DNA from 3 places in the Micromonospora zhanjiangensis genome. Region 1 is predicted to be linked to each of the others. Evidence: riboswitches for the same ligand, from Rfam matches in the RefSeq annotation. Region 1 holds a riboswitch; each other region holds the start of a gene.

Evidence for each region. Region 1 has a riboswitch for S-adenosylmethionine ahead of thrC (threonine synthase). Riboswitches for the same ligand answer to the same signal wherever they lie in the genome.
Region 2: it holds a riboswitch for S-adenosylmethionine, as region 1 does, so the genes downstream of both, ACFOX0_RS30455 (ABC transporter substrate-binding protein) here and thrC (threonine synthase) in region 1, are expected to answer to the same signal.
Region 3: it holds a riboswitch for S-adenosylmethionine, as region 1 does, so the genes downstream of both, ACFOX0_RS15710 (GNAT family N-acetyltransferase) here and thrC (threonine synthase) in region 1, are expected to answer to the same signal.

Annotation. Positions count from the first base shown of each region.
Region 1 covers NZ_JBHSBN010000001.1:196,557-202,691, forward strand. Annotated here, with positions in the region: gene ACFOX0_RS00910 (dihydrofolate reductase family protein) at 1-485, shown strand, start outside; gene ACFOX0_RS00915 (GntR family transcriptional regulator) at 727-855, shown strand; gene ACFOX0_RS00920 (VOC family protein) at 859-1,236, opposite strand; SAM riboswitch class I at 1,596-1,730, shown strand; gene thrC (threonine synthase) at 1,752-3,059, shown strand; gene ACFOX0_RS00930 (GNAT family N-acetyltransferase) at 3,346-4,365, shown strand; gene paaN (phenylacetic acid degradation protein PaaN) at 4,427-6,100, shown strand.
Region 2 covers NZ_JBHSBN010000036.1:12,290-18,424, forward strand. Annotated here, with positions in the region: gene ACFOX0_RS30440 (ArsR/SmtB family transcription factor) at 1-81, shown strand, start outside; gene ACFOX0_RS30445 (peptide chain release factor 3) at 187-1,755, shown strand; gene ACFOX0_RS30450 (spermidine synthase) at 1,812-2,546, shown strand; SAM riboswitch class IV at 2,601-2,712, shown strand; gene ACFOX0_RS30455 (ABC transporter substrate-binding protein) at 3,022-3,927, shown strand; gene ACFOX0_RS30460 (amino acid ABC transporter permease) at 4,021-4,758, shown strand; gene ACFOX0_RS30465 (amino acid ABC transporter ATP-binding protein) at 4,761-5,549, shown strand; gene ACFOX0_RS30470 (cupin domain-containing protein) at 5,824-6,135, shown strand, end outside.
Region 3 covers NZ_JBHSBN010000009.1:114,972-121,106, forward strand. Annotated here, with positions in the region: gene mdlC (benzoylformate decarboxylase) at 48-1,646, shown strand; gene ACFOX0_RS15705 (hypothetical protein) at 1,694-2,173, opposite strand; gene ACFOX0_RS15710 (GNAT family N-acetyltransferase) at 2,442-3,188, opposite strand; SAM riboswitch class IV at 3,197-3,313, opposite strand; RNA gene ssrA (transfer-messenger RNA) at 3,467-3,842, opposite strand; gene smpB (SsrA-binding protein SmpB) at 3,977-4,453, opposite strand; gene ftsX (permease-like cell division protein FtsX) at 4,578-5,453, opposite strand; gene ftsE (cell division ATP-binding protein FtsE) at 5,538-6,135, opposite strand, start outside.

The DNA of each region.
Region 1 (6,135 bases):
GTGGCGACATGTCCTGGCTCACCGAGCACCTCGGACCCAACCCGATGGTGGACGACCTGATCGGACGGATCGGCGCGCTCCTGGTCGGCAACCGCACCTTCGGTGGCGACGACCCGTACAAGGGGGTCGAGGAGCGGGAGGGCAAGGCGTTCGGCGGTGGCTGGGAGGGACCACAGTTCGTGCTCACCCATCACCCGCGACCGGCCTCGGCGGACATCACCTTCGTCGACGACCTGGCCGAGGCCGTCACCGCGGCCAAGGCGGCGGCCGGGGACAAGTACGTCAACGTGCTCGGCGCCGACGTCGCCCGGCAGTGCCTGGCGGCCGGCCTGCTTGACGAGATCCTCACCCTGGTGGCGCCGGTGCTGCTCGGCGACGGCGTCCGGCTGTTCGACCATCCCGGCGGCAGCAACGTCAAGCTGGAGCAGCTCAGCGTCAGTCACGTACCGCACGCCGTCAACATCTGGCACCGCGTCGTCAGGTGAACCGGCCCGGGCGACACCGAGGCGGGCGGGGCCGGTCGAAGGCGATCCCGGGCCGCCGCGACCGGAGCCCGGCAGCCACCCCGGGCCATTTCCCGCTTCCGACCACCGCGTCGGGCAGGGCCGGAAGGAGGCATCAGCCGGTCGCGGGACCGGTCAGTTCCTCGGCGTACGTCCTGAGCGCGCCCACCGCCGTCATCAGGCTGGCGGCAAGCCAGGCGACAAACTGCCGTCGACCTCCGAGCTGTGCGCCAAGTACGACGTCTCCACGCAGGTCATCCGGTCCGCGATGCTCATCCTGCGCGCCGAGGGTCTGGTCGAGGGCCATCAAGGGCGCGGCGTTTACGTCCGAGCTCCGAACGCCGACCGTTGAGCATCAGACCTCCCGGGTGCGGTTGCGCAGCACGCAGAACTCGTTGCCCTCCGGGTCGGCCAGCACGACGAACGGGTCGGCGTCGGTCTGGCCCACGTCCGTGTGCCGGGCGCCGAGCGCCAGCAGCCGCTCGACCTCGGCCTCGACGTCGCCGTCGGTCGGGTTCAGGTCGGGGTGGTTGCGGTTCTTGCCGGCCTTGGAGGCGTCGACCCGCTGCAACCAGACGGTGAGCGTGCCCGGGGGAGCGTCGTCCGGCGGGTAGAGCTTCGCGCAGCCGTCGTCGCCCTTCTCGACCCGGTAGCCCAGAACCCGCGACCAGAACTCGGCCATCCGATCGGTGTCCCGCACGTCCAACGTCCACTGCGTGATCTGACTGACCACCCCGCCCACCTCCGACCTCCGGTGGCTCTACCAACACCACGATCATCACCCGAACCCACCCCGCCCGCACCCGGACCGCCCCAAGGCCCCCATGATCGTTGGCAGTTTTTCCGTACGACACGCCGATTCGGCAACGGAAAAACTGCCAATGATCATGGAGCTGCGCTGTCCCGGATCGGCGCGGCGCTGGGCACCACGAAGCAACCGCCCTCGGCCGGACCGTCGAGGTGGTGCCGCGGGCCGGCGGTCGGCCGACGCCGGCCGGCGTGAGCCGGACCACTCGACTTGCCGCCCACTGCGTGGGACGGCGGCTCGGCGCGCCCGCGGATGCGCCGTAAACTCGGCCGGGACAACTGAATACCTCATCCAGAGGGGCTGAGGGATACGGCCCGATGACGCCCCGGCAACCACCCCGCCGGCTCGACGCAGAGCGAGAGCGGGACAGGTGCCAATTCCGTCCCCGCCGCAGATCGCGATGCGGGGAAAGATGAGAGGACCTCGACGTGACGTCGATCATCGAATCCGGATCCCACCACGCCACCTCCGACGAGCGCGCCGACGCCGGCCGCGTCGCGGCCGGACCGGCCCGCGGCCTGGTCTGCCGCGGCTGCGGCGCCGAGTACCCGTTGGTCGCGCAGCACGCCTGTTTCGAGTGTTTCGGCCCGCTGGAGGTCAGCTACGACCCGGCGGCGCTCGCCCGGGTCACCCGCGCCGACATCGAGGCCGGGCCGCACAACATCTGGCGGTACGCGCCGCTGCTGCCCGCCGGACAGGACCCGGCCGGTCGGATCACCCTCGACCCCGGGCTCACCCCGCTGGTGGCGGCCACCGGACTCGCCGCCGAGTTGGGCATCCACGCCCCGCTGTGGGTCAAGGACGACAGCGCCAACCCCACCCACTCGTTCAAGGACCGGGTGGTGTCGGTGGCGCTGACCGCCGCCCGCGGGCTCGGCTTCACCCGGTTCGCCTGCGCCTCCACCGGTAACCTGGCCAACTCGGTCGCCGCCCACGCGGCCCGGGCCGGCGTACCGTCGATCGTCTTCATCCCGGCCGACCTGGAACCGGGCAAGGTGATCACCACCGCCGTGTACGGGGGCGACCTGGTCGCCATCGACGGGTCGTACGACGACGTCAATCGACTCTGTGGCGAGTTGGTGGAGACCGACGAGTTCGAGGACACCGCGTTCGTCAACGTGAACGTCCGGCCCTACTACGCGGAGGGTTCCAAGACGCTCGGCTACGAGGTGGCCGAGCAGTTGGGCTGGCGGATCCCGGCGCAGGTGGTGGTCCCGATGGCCAGCGGCGAGCTGCTCACCAAGATTGACAAGGCGTTCAGCGAACTGGTCGAGATAGGACTGGCGACCGCCCCGGACGGCGGCTGGACGGTGTTCGGCGCGCAGTCCACCGGCTGCAACCCGATCGCGACCGCGCTGCACGCCGGCACCGACACTGTCACCCCGGTACGGCCCACCGGCATCGCGAAGTCGCTGAACATCGGCGACCCGGCCGCCGGCCTGTACGCGCTGGAGGCGGTCCGGCGTACCGGTGGCTGGATGGACCACGCCGACGACGACGAGATCCGGGCGGGGATCCGGCTGCTGGCCCGGACCACCGGCGTGTTCGCCGAGACCGCCGGCGGGGTCACCGTCGCCGTGCTGCGCAAGCTCGTCGAGTCCGGCCGGTTGGACCCGACCCGGGAGACGGTCGTCTACAACACCGGTGAGGGGCTGAAGACGATCGACGCGGTCGCCGGCCAGGTGGGACCGTCCCATCGGGTAAAGGCTTCGTTGCGGGCGGTACGGGACGCAGGACTGCTGGGCTGAAACTTCCACGTTTTGCTGCGGTTGGTAGCTGGGGATTTGCTGTCAGTAGAAGAAAACTCCTTCCGGGGACTTGACGGACGCAACTGCGCAACGCAAGATGCTCCGTGCGGGAGGGCGCATCGCCGTAGACTTTTGAAGTTCTTACGACCCAGCGCCGGAGGCGTTGTGCGATCGCCCTCCCGACCAAGCAGGTGACGACCCGGACGCCGAGGTCGACCCTTTCTTCCCGACCGGCCGACGGCTAAATCGTTCGCGGTCCCACCGCTCCCCGGGGCACCCTCGCCCCATGGACATCACCGTCGACTCGATCCGGCAGGACGACCACACGAGCTTCGAGCGGGCGTACGAGATCAAGGCCGCGAGTCTCGCGGCGGACCTGCCCGGCTTTCCGCCGTTGTGCCGGCAGCGCTTCTTCGGCGGCCTGCGGCATCCGATGCCGGTGACGGGCTATCGCTGGCTGCTCGCCCGGCTCGACGGGGAACCGGTCGGCTTCGCCGAACTCGAACTCCCCCAGGCGGACAACACCGCGATGGCGGTGGTGCAGGTGCACGTCCGGCCCGGGAGTCGCCGCCGGGGCGTCGGGCGGGCCCTGCACCGGCGGGTCGTCCGGTTGATGGGTGACCTCGGTCGGAAGCGGATCATCGGCCAGACCGCCGGCACCCTGCCGGACGGCCCGGAACGCGATCCCGCGGGTGACGCGTTCGCCCGCGCGGTCGGCGCGACGGCCGCGCTGGTCGACGTCCGCCGTCGGCTCGACGCCACCGGGCTCGACGAGGTCGCCCTCGACCGGCAGCTCGCCGAGGCGCGGTCCCGGGCCGGGGACTACCGGACCGTCCGCTGGCCCGGCATCCCGCCGGAGGAGTACCTCGCCGATCTGGCCTACCTGGACGGTCGGCTGCTGCTGGACGCGCCGACGGGCGAACTCGACTACGAGCCGGAGAAGATCGACGCGACCCGCGCCCGGGGGATCGCCGAGGCGCGGGTGGCGGCGGGCCGGCGGACGTACCACACGGCGGCGCGGCACGAGGCGACCGGCCGGCTGGTCGCCTGGACGACCATCGACGTCGGTGCCACCCCGGACTGGCACGCCTTCCAACAGATCACCATCGTCGATCCGGCACACCGCGGGCGCCGGCTCGGCACCCTCCTGAAGATCGAAAACCTGCGGTACGCCATGGCGAACGAGCCGGCCCTGCGGTCCGTCGACACCTGGAACGCCGCCGACAACGAGCACATGATCTCGATCAACGAGGCGATCGGATTCCGGCCGGTGGACCGCTGGACCGACTGGCAGCTGACGCTCTGACGATCCCGGGCGGCAGCGCCTGAGGTGCTGGCCCGGGGCCGGCTGGGGCATGATGGCGGGCATGACGGAGACCCCGCATCCCCTCTACGCCGCGCACGCCGAGACGCTGACCCGCGCGCTGACCGCGATCACCGAGCGCGGCTACTGGTCCGCCTACCCGGAATCACCCAGCCCCCGGGTGTACGGCGAGACCGCCGCCGCCGACGGTGAGGCCGCCTTCCGGGCGTACCTGGGCGGTGACTTCCCGCTCGACCAGCCGGGTGCCGGCGATCGGGTGGCCACCGAGGTCAGCCCGTTCGGGGTGGATCTCGGCGTGCGCTATCCGCACGCCGACCCGGACGCCCTGATCGCCGCCGCCACCACCGCGCTGCCGGCCTGGCGGGACGCCGGCCCGCGGACCCGGACCGGGGTCTGCCTGGAGATCCTCGCCCGGCTGCACCGGCACGTCTTCGAGCTGGCCAACGCGGTGCAGTTCACCAGCGGCCAGGCCTTCGTGATGGCCTTCCAAGCCGGCGGGGCACACGCGCTGGACCGGGCCCTGGAGGCGGTGGCCTACGCGTACGCGGAGATGAACCGGCACCCCGGCACGGCCGACTGGGAGAAGCCGGCCGGCAAGGGCGAGCCGCTGCGGATGGTCAAGACCTTCCACGTGGTGCCCCGCGGCGTCGCCCTGGTGATCGGCTGCAACACCTTCCCGACCTGGAACTCGTACCCGGGGTTGTTCGCCTCGCTGGTCACCGGCAACCCGGTGCTGGTCAAGCCGCATCCGCGGGCCGTCCTGCCGCTGGCGATCACGGTGCGGTACGCCCGCGAGGTGCTCGCCGAGGCCGGGTTCGACCCCAACCTGGTGCAGCTCGCCGTCGAGGCGCCCGGCGAAGGGCTCGCCTCCGGCCTGGCCACCCGGCCCGAGGTCAAGATCGTCGACTTCACCGGTTCCACCGAGTACGGCGACTGGCTGGAGGACAACGCCCGGCAGGCCGCCGTCTACACCGAGAAGGCCGGCCTCAACACGGTCGTCGTCGACTCCACCGACGACTTCGCCGGGATGTGCCGCAACCTCGGCTTCACGCTGACCCTGTACAGCGGCCAGATGTGCACCACCTCGCAGAACATCCTGATCCCGGCCGGCGGCATCGAGACCGACCAGGGGCACAGGAGCTTCGACGAGGTGGCCGCCGGGATCGCCGCCGCGGTCGGCAAGCTCACCGGGGATCCGGCCCGGGGCGTCGAGCTGACCGGTGCCATCGTCAACGACGGGGTGCTGGAGCGACTGACCGAGGCGGCGAAACTCGGCGAGGTGGTGCTGGAGTCGCGGACGGTGGAGCACCCGAAATATCCGGGCGCGGTGGTGCGTACCCCGACGATCGTGAAACTGGCGGCGGACGCGGCGGAGATCTACGGCCGGGAGTGGTTCGGACCCATCTCGTTCGTCATCGCGACTGACTCCACCGAGCACAGCCTGCGGATCTTCCGGGACACGGTGGGCGCGGGCGGCGCGCTGACCGCGGGCGTCTACTCCACGGACGAGGACGTCCTCGACGCGGCCGAGAAGGTGGCCGTGGACGTGGGGGTGCACCTGTCCTGCAACCTCACCGGCGGGGTGTTCGTCAACCAGTCGGCGGCGTTCTCGGACTTCCACGCCAGCGGCGCGAACCCGGCCGCGAACGCGGCCCTGACCGACGGCGCCTACGTCGCCAACCGGTTCCGGATCGTGCAGAGCCGCCGACACGCCTGAGCGCACCGGTACGCCCGAGCGGCACCGCGCCGCCC
Region 2 (6,135 bases), on a different contig from region 1:
CGCCTCGTCCCGTCGGCCATCGCGGCCATCGCCGACCTGTTGACCCCGCCCCGGAAGCGGGCCACGAAGAAGACCCGCTGAACGGCGCCGCCGAGGGGCGGCGTCCGCCGTCCCGAGCTGGGTAGTTTGGTGCCGCGTCGAGTGAGCGGGGAGTGGCAGGTGCCGGGAGCGGCAACGACGACCGCCGTGGGCGCCGAGGCGGCCCGTCGGCGCACATTCGCGGTGATTTCCCATCCCGACGCCGGGAAATCCACCATCACCGAGGCGCTCGCGCTGCACGCCCGGGTGATCGGCGAGGCCGGTGCGGTGCACGGCAAGGCGGGCCGCCGGGGCGTGGTGTCCGACTGGATGGCCATGGAGCAGCAGCGCGGCATCTCGATCACCTCTGCCGTCCTGCAGTTCGCCTACCGCGACCTGGTGGTCAACCTGCTCGACACCCCCGGCCACGCCGACTTCTCCGAGGACACCTACCGGGTGCTCACCGCGGTGGACTGCGCCGTGATGCTGCTGGACGCGGCCAAGGGGCTCGAACCGCAGACCTTGAAACTGTTCGAGGTCTGCCGGGCCCGCCGGATCCCCGTCATCACCTTCATCAACAAGTGGGACCGACCCGGGCGGGAACCCCTCGCCCTGTTGGACGAGATCGAGCAGCGGATCAACCTGCGTCCCACCCCGATCACCTGGCCGGTGGGCACCGCCGGCCACTTCCACGGAGTCGTCGACCGGCGCACCGGGGAGATGACCGCGTTCCAGCGCACCCCCGGCGGTGCCACCGCCGCGGTCGAGGAACAGCTGACCCCCGCGGAGGCGGCCCACCGGTACGGAGGGGACTGGCAACGCGCCGTCGAAGAACTCGACCTGCTCGGTCTCACCGGCGCCGACCACGATCAGGACACCTTCATGGCGGCCACCACCACCCCGGTGCTGTTCGGCGCCGCCGTCGCCAACTTCGGCGTCCGACAACTCCTGGAGGTGCTCGCCAGCCACGCGCCCGCCCCGCAGCCCCGGGTCGACACCGGCGGCACACCGCGCGGCGTCGACGCACCCTTCGCCGGGTTCGTGTTCAAGATCCAGGCGAACATGAACAAGGCCCACCGCGACCAGGTCGCCTTCGTGCGCGTCTGCTCCGGCCGGTTCAGCCGCGGCATGACCGTCACCCACGCGGGCACCGGCCGGCCCTTCGCCACCAAGTACGCGCAGCAGATGTTCGGCGCCAGCCGGGAAACCATCGACGAGGCGTATCCCGGTGACGTGATCGGGCTGGTCAACGCGACCGCGCTGGGCATCGGCGACACCCTGCACGACGGGCCGGCGGTGGCCTTCCCCCCGCTGCCGTCGTTCACCCCGGAACACTTCGCCGTCCTGCGCGCCGCCGACATCTCCACGTTCAAGCGCTTCCGTCGCGGCGTCGAGCAACTCGACGCCGAGGGCGTCGTCCAGGTCCTGCGCTCCGACCGGCGCGGCGACCAGGCCCCCGTTCTCGCCGCCGTCGGCCCCATGCAGTTCGAGGTCGCCGTCGCTCGCCTCGACGCCGAGTTCGGTGTGCCCACCCAGCTGGAGCACCTGCCGTACCGGGAGGCCCGCCGCACCGACGCGGCCAGCCAGGAACGGCTGCTCGGCGTACCCGACGCCGAGGTGCTCACCCGGCTGCGCGACGGGGCGCTGCTGGCCCTGTTCACCAGCGGTTGGCGAATGCGCTCCATCGCCGACAGCCGACCGGGCGTGACCCTCGAACCCCTCCTGGCGGCCGACTGACCGACCAGCCATCGACCAGCGACCGACCGGCCACCGGCCGAGAACGAGGAGAGACGATGGGACGCCGCTTCGAGGAGATCGACTGGCGGGAGACGCCGATCGGCGCCATCAGCCTGCGGCGGCGGTTGGACCCGGCGCTCGACGTCGACGTCTACGAGGTGAAGCTGGACGACGAGTACCTCATGTCCAGCCTGTTCACGGTGGCCGAGGTGGAACTCGCCCGGCTCGCCCTGGCCGAGCTGCCCGGGGCCGACCTCGACGTCGCCGTCGGCGGCCTCGGTCTCGGCCACACCGCCGCGGCCGTGCTGGACGACCGGCGGGTACGGACGCTGACCGTGATCGAGGCACTCGACGAGGTGATCTCCTGGCACCGGCGTGGCCTGTTGCCCCTGGCCAGCCGGCTCACCGGCGATCCGCGCAGTCGCCTGGTCCGGGGGGACTTCTTCGCCGCGGTCAACGACCCCACCGGTCTCGACCCGCAGGCGCCCGGCCGGCGCTTCGACGCGGTCCTGGTGGACATCGACCACACTCCGCGACACGTCCTGCACCCCAGCCACGCCGCGTTCTACACCGCCGCCGGTCTGCACCGGCTCGCCAGCCGGCTCCGGCCCGGCGGGGTGTTCGCCCTCTGGTCCGACGACCCGCCCGACGACCGGTTCACCGGCACCCTCGCCGAGGTGTTCGGGACCGTACGGGCCCACGTCGTCACCTTCGCCAACCACCTGACCGGTGGCGAGAGCGCCAACACCGTCTACGTCGCCACCCACGCGAGACCCGCCGGGCTTGCGTGAGGCGCCTCATATCGGCTGGACAGCGGCGCCGTCCGGGCTGCTAGGTTCTTAGCAGGTCATGAGCGCCAGCGCGAAGCCCCGGCTCGCTGGCCGGCAACCCTCCTCCGCGGTGGGGTGCCCCGGGTGAAGACCAGGTGCCGGAGTTGTTCCGGCGCAAGCGTGGCCTGGGTTCCAGGTCAACAGCCCTGGAGGACCCGTGTCTGCTCTCATCTGCGCACCACCGCGACCCGCCGTCGCCTTGGGCGTGACCCCGCCGGCAGCGGTGCAGCCGCTGCTGGTCCGACGGCGGCACATCGACCTGATGCGCGTGCACGGCGCCGGCTGTCGCCCGTACGTAGCGCGCTGACCAGCTAGTTCCCCTGCTGTCCTCATCCGGCGGTGCCGTTCGCGGACCCGCCGCCGAGGGGTGGTGTCCCCGTACCCGCCCCGCTGGCGGTGGCGCCTACCCACCGCACGATCAACCCTGGAGTCACCCGTGCGTTCTCGTTCCCTCCTGGCCACCTTCACTCCGCTCGCCGCGGCCGCGATCCTCGCCACCACGGCGTTGGCCGGCTGCGGTGGATCCTCCAACGCCGCCTCGGCCGACAACCCGTACGGGCTGCTGCGGCCCGGCGTGCTGCGGGCCGGCACCCTGACCGACGCACCGCCGAACGTCTACCTCAAGGACGGCAGGTTCACCGGCTTCGACAACGACCTGCTCACCGCCGTCGCCGGCAAGGTGGGGCTCAAGGTGGAGTTCGTCGGCACCGACTTCTCGGCGCTGCTGTCCCAGGTCAACAACCACAAGTTCGACGTCGGCAGCTCGTCCATCACCATCACGGAGGCCCGGAAGAAGACCGTGGACTTCGGCAACGGGTACGACTTCGGCTACTTCGGGCTGGACGTACCGGCCGGATCGCCGATCAAGGGCTTCGACCAGCTGACCGGCAAGCGGGTCGTGGTGGTGCAGGGCACCGTACAGGACGACTACGCCACCGGTCACCACCTCGATCCGGTCCGGGTGCCGGACTACAACGGTGCGCTCAACCAGATCAAGGCCGGCACCGCCGACGCCTGGATCGCCCCCGCTGAGATCGGCGAGAAGACGGCAAAGGACAGCGGTGGCAAGGTCGTGCTGGCCGACAAGCAGTTGAGCCCCGCCCCGACGGCGTTCGCGGTGGCGAAGGGCAACGACAAGCTGCGTGCGGCGCTGAACCGCGGCCTGGACGAGGTCATCGCGGACGGTACGTGGACGAAGCTGCAGGCGCAGTACTACCCGGGTCGACCGATCCCGGCGGACTTCAAGCCGGGCAGTGGAACGGTTGCGCCGCCGGCCGGCCCCGCACAGAGCGGGCCGGCCTCCCCGTCGGACGCCGTCGCGTCGGCCACGCCGGCGTCCTGACCGGTACGCGGTAACGAAGTCGTAGCGGGAAATGAAGAGAGATCGATGGATCCGCTGAGTACGTTGTGGTCAACCTTTTTCGACTGGTCATCCATGCGGCAGGCCCTGCCCGAGATGCTGGCCGTGGGGTTGCGCAACACGCTGGTGCTGTCGGTCTCCGCCGCCCTGCTCGGGTCAGTGCTCGGCATGGTGCTGGCCGTCGCCGGCATCGCCCGTACCCGCTGGTTACGGTGGCCGGCGCGGATCTACACCGACGTGTTCCGCGGGCTGCCGGCCGCGGCGACGATCCTGCTGATCGGGGTGGGCCTGGCCCCGCTCGGGTTGCAGGTCTGGGGGCCCAACCCGTACCCGTTGGGCGTCCTGGCGCTCTCGTTGATCGCCGCCGGCTATCTCGGCGAGATCTTCCGGGCCGGGATCCTCAGCGTGGAGGCCGCCCAGCTGGAGGGCGCCCGGGCGCTCGGCCTGTCCTGGGGAGCGGCGATGCGGCTGGTGATCATTCCGCAGGGGGTGCGCCGGGTCCTGCCGGCCTGGGTGAACCAGCTGATCGCCTTGATCAAGGACTCCAGCCTGGTGTACTTCCTCGGGCTGGTAGCCAGCCAGCGGGACCTGTTCCGGATTGGCCAGGATCACGCTGCCACGACCGGAAACGAGTCGGCGCTGCTGCTGGCCGGACTGTTCTATCTGGTGTTGACCGTGCCACTGACGCACGCGGTCAACTGGCTGGATCGCCGGCTTCGCCAGGGTCGGCCGTCCGGCGTACAGGCAGAGTCGGACGACGATGCGCCGGCACCAGCGGCGACGCACCCGCTCCCCGCCGGACCGAGGACTTGATGATGACGCGAACCGACACCAATACCCACACTGGCGGCGCCGAACGGGAGCTGGCCCGGCGCGACGGATCGGTAAGCCTGGCCGTCCGCGACATCCACCTGGCCTTCGGGTCGAACCGGGTGTTGCGCGGGGTCAACCTTGACGTGCCCCGCGGCGGTACGGCGTGCGTCATCGGCCCGTCCGGCTCCGGCAAGTCGACCCTGCTGCGTACGATCAACCGGCTGATCGAACCGGACCGGGGGGACGTGCTCCTGGATGGGCGCAGTGTGCTCGGTGACGACCCGGATGCCCTGCGGCGGCGGATCGGGATGGTGTTCCAGCAGTTCAACCTCTTTCCACACCTGAGCGTGCTGCGCAACATCGTCCTGCCGCTGCGCAAGATCCGGCGGTTGCCACCGGACGAGGCCGAGGCGCTGGCCCGGGCGCAACTGGAGCTGGTCGGGCTGGCGGGCAAGGCGGACGCCCGGCCCGGGCAACTCTCCGGCGGCCAGCAGCAGCGGGTCGCCATCGCCCGGGCCCTGGCCCTGCGCCCGCAGGTCATGCTCTTCGACGAGGCCACGTCAGCGCTGGATCCGGAGCTGGTGAAGGGAGTCCTGGGATTGATGGCCGACCTGTCGGCGGCCGGCATGACCATGGTGGTGGTCACCCACGAGATGGGATTCGCCCGTCAGGTTGCCGACACGGTCGCCTTCATGGACCGCGGAGTGGTGCTGGAGGCCGGTGCGCCGACAGCGGTCTTCGAACGCCCCGAGCATCCCCGGCTGCGCCGGTTCCTGGCCCAGGTGCTGTGACGGCCCCCGGCCGGGACCCGGGGCCGGCCGGGGCCCCGGGGTGGGTCAGCGGAACACCCAACCGAGGTAGCCATCACGCCGGGGTCCGACCCCACGTCGCGGTGCCCGGAAAGGAAGCCCTACCGCTGGCCGACCCGCCCGCCCTGCATGCCGACGCGACCGCGGGCACGCTGCCCAGCGGCAAGCTCGTCATCACCGTCGCCGACGCCTGATCACCACCCGATCGATCCCGAAGGAGCCGAATCAGACCAACGGCCGCTACTGCCTGATCGACATGTACGTCCCCGACGGCGGCGGCCCACCGCCGCACCGGCACGACTTCGAGGAGATGTTCACGCTCCTGGAGATCGAGTTCACCTTCCGCGGTGCCAAGCACACCGTACGGGCCGGATCCACCATCAACATCCCGGCAAACGCGCCACATTACTTCCGCAACGTCTCCGGGGCACCGGCCCGGATGTTGTGCATGTGCACCCCCGCCGGGCAGGACGAGTACTTCATGCGCATCGGCGACGTCGTCGCCGGCAAGGACGCGCCCCCGCCCCAGCTGTCCCGGGACGAACTCGCGCAGCGTCGCCAGCGCGCG
Region 3 (6,135 bases), on a different contig from region 1:
AGATTCCCCCTGACGGGACAGGTGCGAGGCGACCGGGGAGGCTCGGCATGGCCACGGTTCGCGACGTCACCCTGGATCTGCTCCGCGAGCTGGGCATGACCACCGTGTTCGGCAATCCCGGCTCGACGGAGGAGCCGTTCCTGAGCGGGTTTCCCGACGATTTCACCTACGTGCACGCGCTGCAGGAGGCCTCCGCGGTGGCGATGGCCGACGGCTACGCCCAGGCCACCGGCCGGCCGGCCCATGTGAACCTGCACACCGCGCCCGGCGTGGGCAACGGGATGGGCAACCTGGTTACCGCGTGGCACAACCGGACGCCGCTGGTCGTCACCGCCGGCCAGCAGACCCGCGCCATGCTGCTGCTCGAACCCCGGCTCACCAACCGGCAGCCGACCGAACTGGCCCGGCCGTACGTGAAATGGAGCTACGAACCGGTCCGGGCGCGGGACGTCCCGGCGGCGCTGATGCGCGGGTACGCGAGCGCGGTGCAGCCGCCGGCCGGCCCGGTGCTGCTCTCGGTGCCGCTGGACGACTGGCAGCAGCCGGCCGATCCACCCCCGGCGGTACGCGTGGTCAGTCACCGGGTCGCGCCCGAGCCGGACCGGCTGCGCCAGTTCGCCGACGTGCTGGCCGGCAGCCGCAACCCCGTACTGGTGGTCGGTGCGGCGGTGGACCGCGCCGGCGGGTGGCCGGCGGCTGTGGCCCTGGCCGAGCGGCTGCGGGCGCCGGTCTGGTCGGCGCCCTCCCCCGAGCGGGCCGGCTTCCCGGGCGACCACCCGCAGTTCCAGGGGACGCTGCCGTTCGCCGCCGGGCCGCTGGCCGAGCGGCTGGCCGGGCACGACACCGTGCTGGTCGTCGGCGCGCCGGTGTTCCGGTACTACCCGCACGTCGCCGGCCCGCACCTGCCGGCCGGCAGCCGGCTGCTGCACGTCACCGACGATCCGGAGGAGGCGGCGCAGGCGGCGGTGGGCGACAGCGTCCTCGGCGACCCCGCGCTCGCCTGCGCGGCCCTGGCCGAGCTGCTGCCCACCGCGGACCGACCGCTGCCGCCACCCGTGCCCGCGCCGCCGGTGCCGGATGCCGGGGTGCCGCTGTCACCGAAGGCGCTGTTCGCCGCCCTGGCCCGGGAGTGGCCGCCGGACGGCGTACTGGTCGCGGAGACGCCGTCCAATGTCGGCCTGCTGCGTCGGTACCTGCCGGCCCGCCGGCCGGCGTCGTTCTTCACCGGGGCCAGCGGCGGCCTCGGCTTCGGCCTGCCGGCCGCCGTCGGGATCGCCCTCGGCGAGCGGCACACCGGCCGCTGCCGGCCGGTGCTGGCGGTCATCGGGGACGGCTCGTTCCACTACAGCGTGCAGGCCCTCTGGACGGCGGCGCGGCACCGGCTGCCGGTGGTGTTCGTGGTGCCGATGAACGGGCAGTACGCGATCCTCAAGGCGTTCGCCCGGCACGAAGGGACGCCCGGGGTGCCCGGTCTGGACCTGCCCGGGCTGGACATCCTGGCCATCGCCCAGGGGTACGGCTGCGCCGCCGCCGTCGCCGACTCGACCGACGCGGTGACCGAGGCGGTCCGTACCGGCCTGGCGCGGACCTCCGGGCCGACGGTGCTAGCGGTGCCGATCACCCCGGAGGCGCCGGACATCCTGTGACCAACCCGACCGACCCAACCCGACCGACCCGACCCGGTCAGGTCAGGTCAGGTCTCGCCGCCCAGGTCGAGTTCGTACGCATGGTGGATCAGGTCCGCGCCGCGTTGCCGGTGCCGGGCCAGCGCCCGCAGCAGGTCGACCGACCGGTTCCGCAGCTCGTCGACCCCGGTTTCGGGCAGTTCCGTACGGCGGCGGAGCGCGCCGATGGTCGCCGCCACGGCACCGTGCTCGCGGACCAGCGCCCGGGTCGAGTGGGCCAGCCACGGTGCGCGGTCGAGCAACTCGGCGTAGAGGCCGTCGGCCCCCTCGGTGGCGCGTACGTGCTCGGCGAAGCTGCCCTGCAGGGTGCACAGCCGGACGGCCAGCCCGTGCCGCCACGCCGGGTCGCCGGCCGGCGCCGCGAGGGTCTGCTCGATCCCCCGGATGGCCGGCAGCAGGCCGGCCCGGAGGCGGCGGGAGGCCGGGAGCGACCGGTCGTCCGCAGCGGTGGGGATCGTGGCCGGTTGTCGTGCAGCGCCTGTCACCATGGCACACCTCCGGGGTTCGCGCCTGTCGCCCTGTGCCGATCGTGGGCCGGGCCCGGCCCGGGGTCCAGACCCGCGGGCCAGCTCATCTGGCTCATTGGCCACGCCAGCCGCATCAGTAACAAACCGGACAGCGATTCGGAACCGCGAGCCGGTCGGCGGGAGCGACACGGGTCGGCGGGTGGGACCGGGGAAACCGTCGCGGGCCGGATCGAGAAAACGGCGAAGCGCCCCGGTCGGTGGACCGGGGCGCTTCGCGAACGGCACTCCGTCAACGTGATGGGCGACGACCGCGGGGCTCGTCACTACCGACCGTCTCGGCCTGCGCACGCTCGTGCCGATGTGCGGCTGGGTCTCTTCTTTCGGCCAATCGTCTGGTCTTCGATTCAGCGGTTCTTGCCGTCGATACCCGCGTCTGCAGCAAGGCTCTGCAAGCCTCCCACTCCGACTCGACAATCGAGTACATGGCTGAGTCTCGCAACAGCCCTTCTTCCCCCGGCGCCCAAGACCGCGACCAGCTCCGCAAGACACCCTCGAATCGGGCACCCGTGCGCTCGATCGCATTGCGGGAGATCTCATTACGCGCGTCAGTCTTGAGGTCGACGCGGGCCACCGCCCACGCCTCGAACGCGTTGGTGAAAAGCAGTAGCTTCGCTTCCGCGTTCAGCCCGGTGCCCTGTGCCGATGCCGCCAGCCAGGTGAAGCCCACCTCGACTGCGTAGAGCGCATCGCGGCCAGGCCAACACCGGGGGTCCCAGTAAGCAGTCGCGCCGACTGCACGTCCACTCGCCTTCGCCACCTGCGCATAGGGCAACAGCGTCCCGGCAGCCGCCCGGGTCAGCTGCGCGTCGATGTAGGCACCCACCTCGGCTGCCGCTGGAACCCAGGTGAACCGGTACGAACTCCGGTCCTCTTCTGCTGCCGCAGACAGGTCCGCGGCGTGCCGATGATCCAGCGGCTCCAGTCGGACGAGGTCGCCTTCGAGGACAGGAGCGGTCAGAGAATTCGGGAATGGCATAGCCCTCCGTTCGCGGCTTGCTCGGTGCACCATGCAACGGGCCGGGTCATCACCCGGGGCACCCCACCCACGAGACGGAGGGTTGCCGGCCAGCAAGCCGGGGCTTCGCACTGGCACTCATGACCTGGAATGACCTTACCAAGCGACCGGACGGACCGCGATCCCGCTCAGCCGAGGGAACCCCAGAAACACCCGTACGGCAGCATCCCGGAAGACGCTACCGTACGGTCTGTATGTAACAGGCCCCAGAAAGTCCGAAGACGCTCCGTATGCCTGATTTGTGGAGGTGCCGGGAATCGAACCCGGGTCCTTCGCCGCCTTGTCAGGGCTTCTCCGAGCGCAGCTCGCTGTGCCTCTACTCGGCCCCTCCGATCACGCGAGCGAGTCGGTGTGACGGGCCCAGTCGCTGATTGATCTCGCCGCACGGACCCCGCGACCGGGTCCGATTGGCCAGCCCTCTAGCTGATGCCGGCTAACTGGGTCGAAGGCACTCCCAGGCCGACAGACTTGCTACTCGCCTCAGGCGGCGAGAGCGAAGTCAGCGCGATTGTTCTTGGCGCTTATTGGTTTCCGACGACCGATTTTCGAGACGACGTCGGCTTCCTCGGCTCGCTTCCCCTGCCGCAACGCACAAAGTCGAAACCAGTCACCCCCTGGACACGGCCGCCGGTGCGGCGACCACCCCAAGCCTAACGCCTCGGCCGGCAGACTTCATCCCGGATATCCCGTCGCCCGCGAACGGGACGAACGTGACGATCGTCTCGGCCGGGCCGATCGGAGCGAACCGGTTACTCCATGCCCTTGCCGCGCCGGCCGGCCGCCCGGCGGATCTCCTTGTCCGCGTCCCGCTTGGCGAGGTCCTGCCGCTTGTCGTACGACTTCTTGCCGCGGGCCAGGCCGAGCTCGACCTTGGCCCAACCGTCGTTGAAGTAGACCGACAGCGGCACCAGGGTCAGGCCGCTCTCCTTGAGCTTGCCGAGCAGCCGGTCGATTTCCAGCCGGTTGAGCAGCAGCTTGCGGGTACGTCGGGGCTCGTGGTTGGTCCAGGTGCCCTGGACGTACTCCGGGATGTGCATCCCGTGCAGGAACAGCTCACCGCCGCGTTCCTGGGCGAACGCGTCGACCAGCGAGGCCCGGCCGGCGCGCAGCGACTTGACCTCGGTGCCGGTGAGCGCCATGCCGGCCTCGTAGGTGTCGAGGATGGCGTAGTCGTGGCGCGCCTTGCGGTTGGAGGCGACGACCTTACGCCCCTTCTCCCGTGGCATCCGGCGCCACACCCCTCTCCTGCGTCGTGGAACAGCCGGGCAATGCTACCCCGAACGGCCCGAAACGGCGGTCGCCGCCCGCCGGGAGACCCGGTGAGCGGCGACCGAACGCGGCGTACGGTAGCTAGACGCGCAGGTAGAAGCGCAGGGTGACCCAGGCGGTGATGGCGCTGACCAGCGCGCCGACCCCGGCCATGAACGGGAACATCAGCAGGACGCTGCTCCAGCTGATCGGGGTCAGCAGGTCGGTGAGGTCCCGCAACGAGCCGTCCAGCAGGAAGATCTTGCCGAGCGCCAGCGCGCCGAAGCCGAGGATCGAGCCGATCAGGCCGGCGACCACCGCCTCCAGCACGAACGGTGCCTGGATGAACCAGTTCGAGGCGCCCACCAGCTTCATCACCGCGACCTCGCGGCGCTTGCTGTAGGCGGCGACCTGGATGGTGTTGGCGACCAGCAGCAGGGCGGCGATGGCCATCACCGAGGCGGCGATCAGGGCCATCCGCTGTACCGCACCGAGGATGTTGAAGATCTTCTCCAGCAGTTGGCGCTGGTCGACGATCTCGTCGATGCCCTCGGTGTTCTTGTACTTGTCCTTGATCTGCTGGTACTCCTCCGGGTTCTTCAGCTTGACCCGGTACGACTCCGGCAGGGTGTCCGGCTTGATCGCGTTGACCAGGTCCGGGGCGTCCCGCCACATCTCCTTGAAGTTCTTGTACGCGTCATCCTTGGACTCGTAGATGACCTTGCTGACCAGCGGGTCGCTCTTCAGGGCCGCGTCCAGGCTGGTGCGCTGCGCGTCGGTGACCTCCTTGCTCAGGAAGATCGCCACCTGGACGTCCTGGTAGTACCGGGTCTTCATGTTGTCGACCTGGATGAACAACAGACCGCTCGCGCCGAGCATGGTCAGCGACACGGCCATGGTGATGATCATGGCAATGGTCATCGTCACATTGCGCCAGAGCCCGACCAGCACTTCGGACAGGACGTACTTCACGCGCATCGGGGGTTCCCTTCGGATCTCCGCAGAGAGTCGATCGTGGTCAGGTCAGGTGTCGATGGCCGGCGATCCGGCCGAGCCGCCGGCTCAGCCGTAGACACCACGGGCCTGGTCGCGCACGATCCGACCACTCTCGATCTCGATGACGCGGCGGCGCATCTGGTTGACGATGTTGGAGTCGTGGGTGACCATCACGACGGTGGTGCCGGTCCGGTTGATCCGGTCCAGCAGACGCATGATCTCGATCGAGGTGTCCGGGTCCAGGTTTCCGGTGGGCTCGTCGGCCAGCAGGATGAGCGGCCGGTTGACGAACGCCCGGGCGACCGCCACCCGCTGCTGCTCACCGCCGGACAGCTCGTGCGGGTACCGGTGCTCCTTGCCGCCGAGGCCGACCAGCTCGAGCACCTCCGGAACGACCCGGCGGGCCACCGCCTTGGTCTTGCCGATCACCTCGAGGGCGAACGCGACGTTCTCGTACGCGGTGCGGTTGGGCAGCAGACGGAAATCCTGGAAGACGCAGCCGATCGAGCGCCGGAAGTGGGGGATCTTCCACGACCGCATCGACGTGACGTCCCGGCTGTTGACGACGACCCGTCCCTTGCTCGGGTGGACCTCGTGCAGCAACAGCTTGATGATCGTGGACTTGCCGGAGCCGGAAGGACCGATGAAGAAGACGAACTCGCCC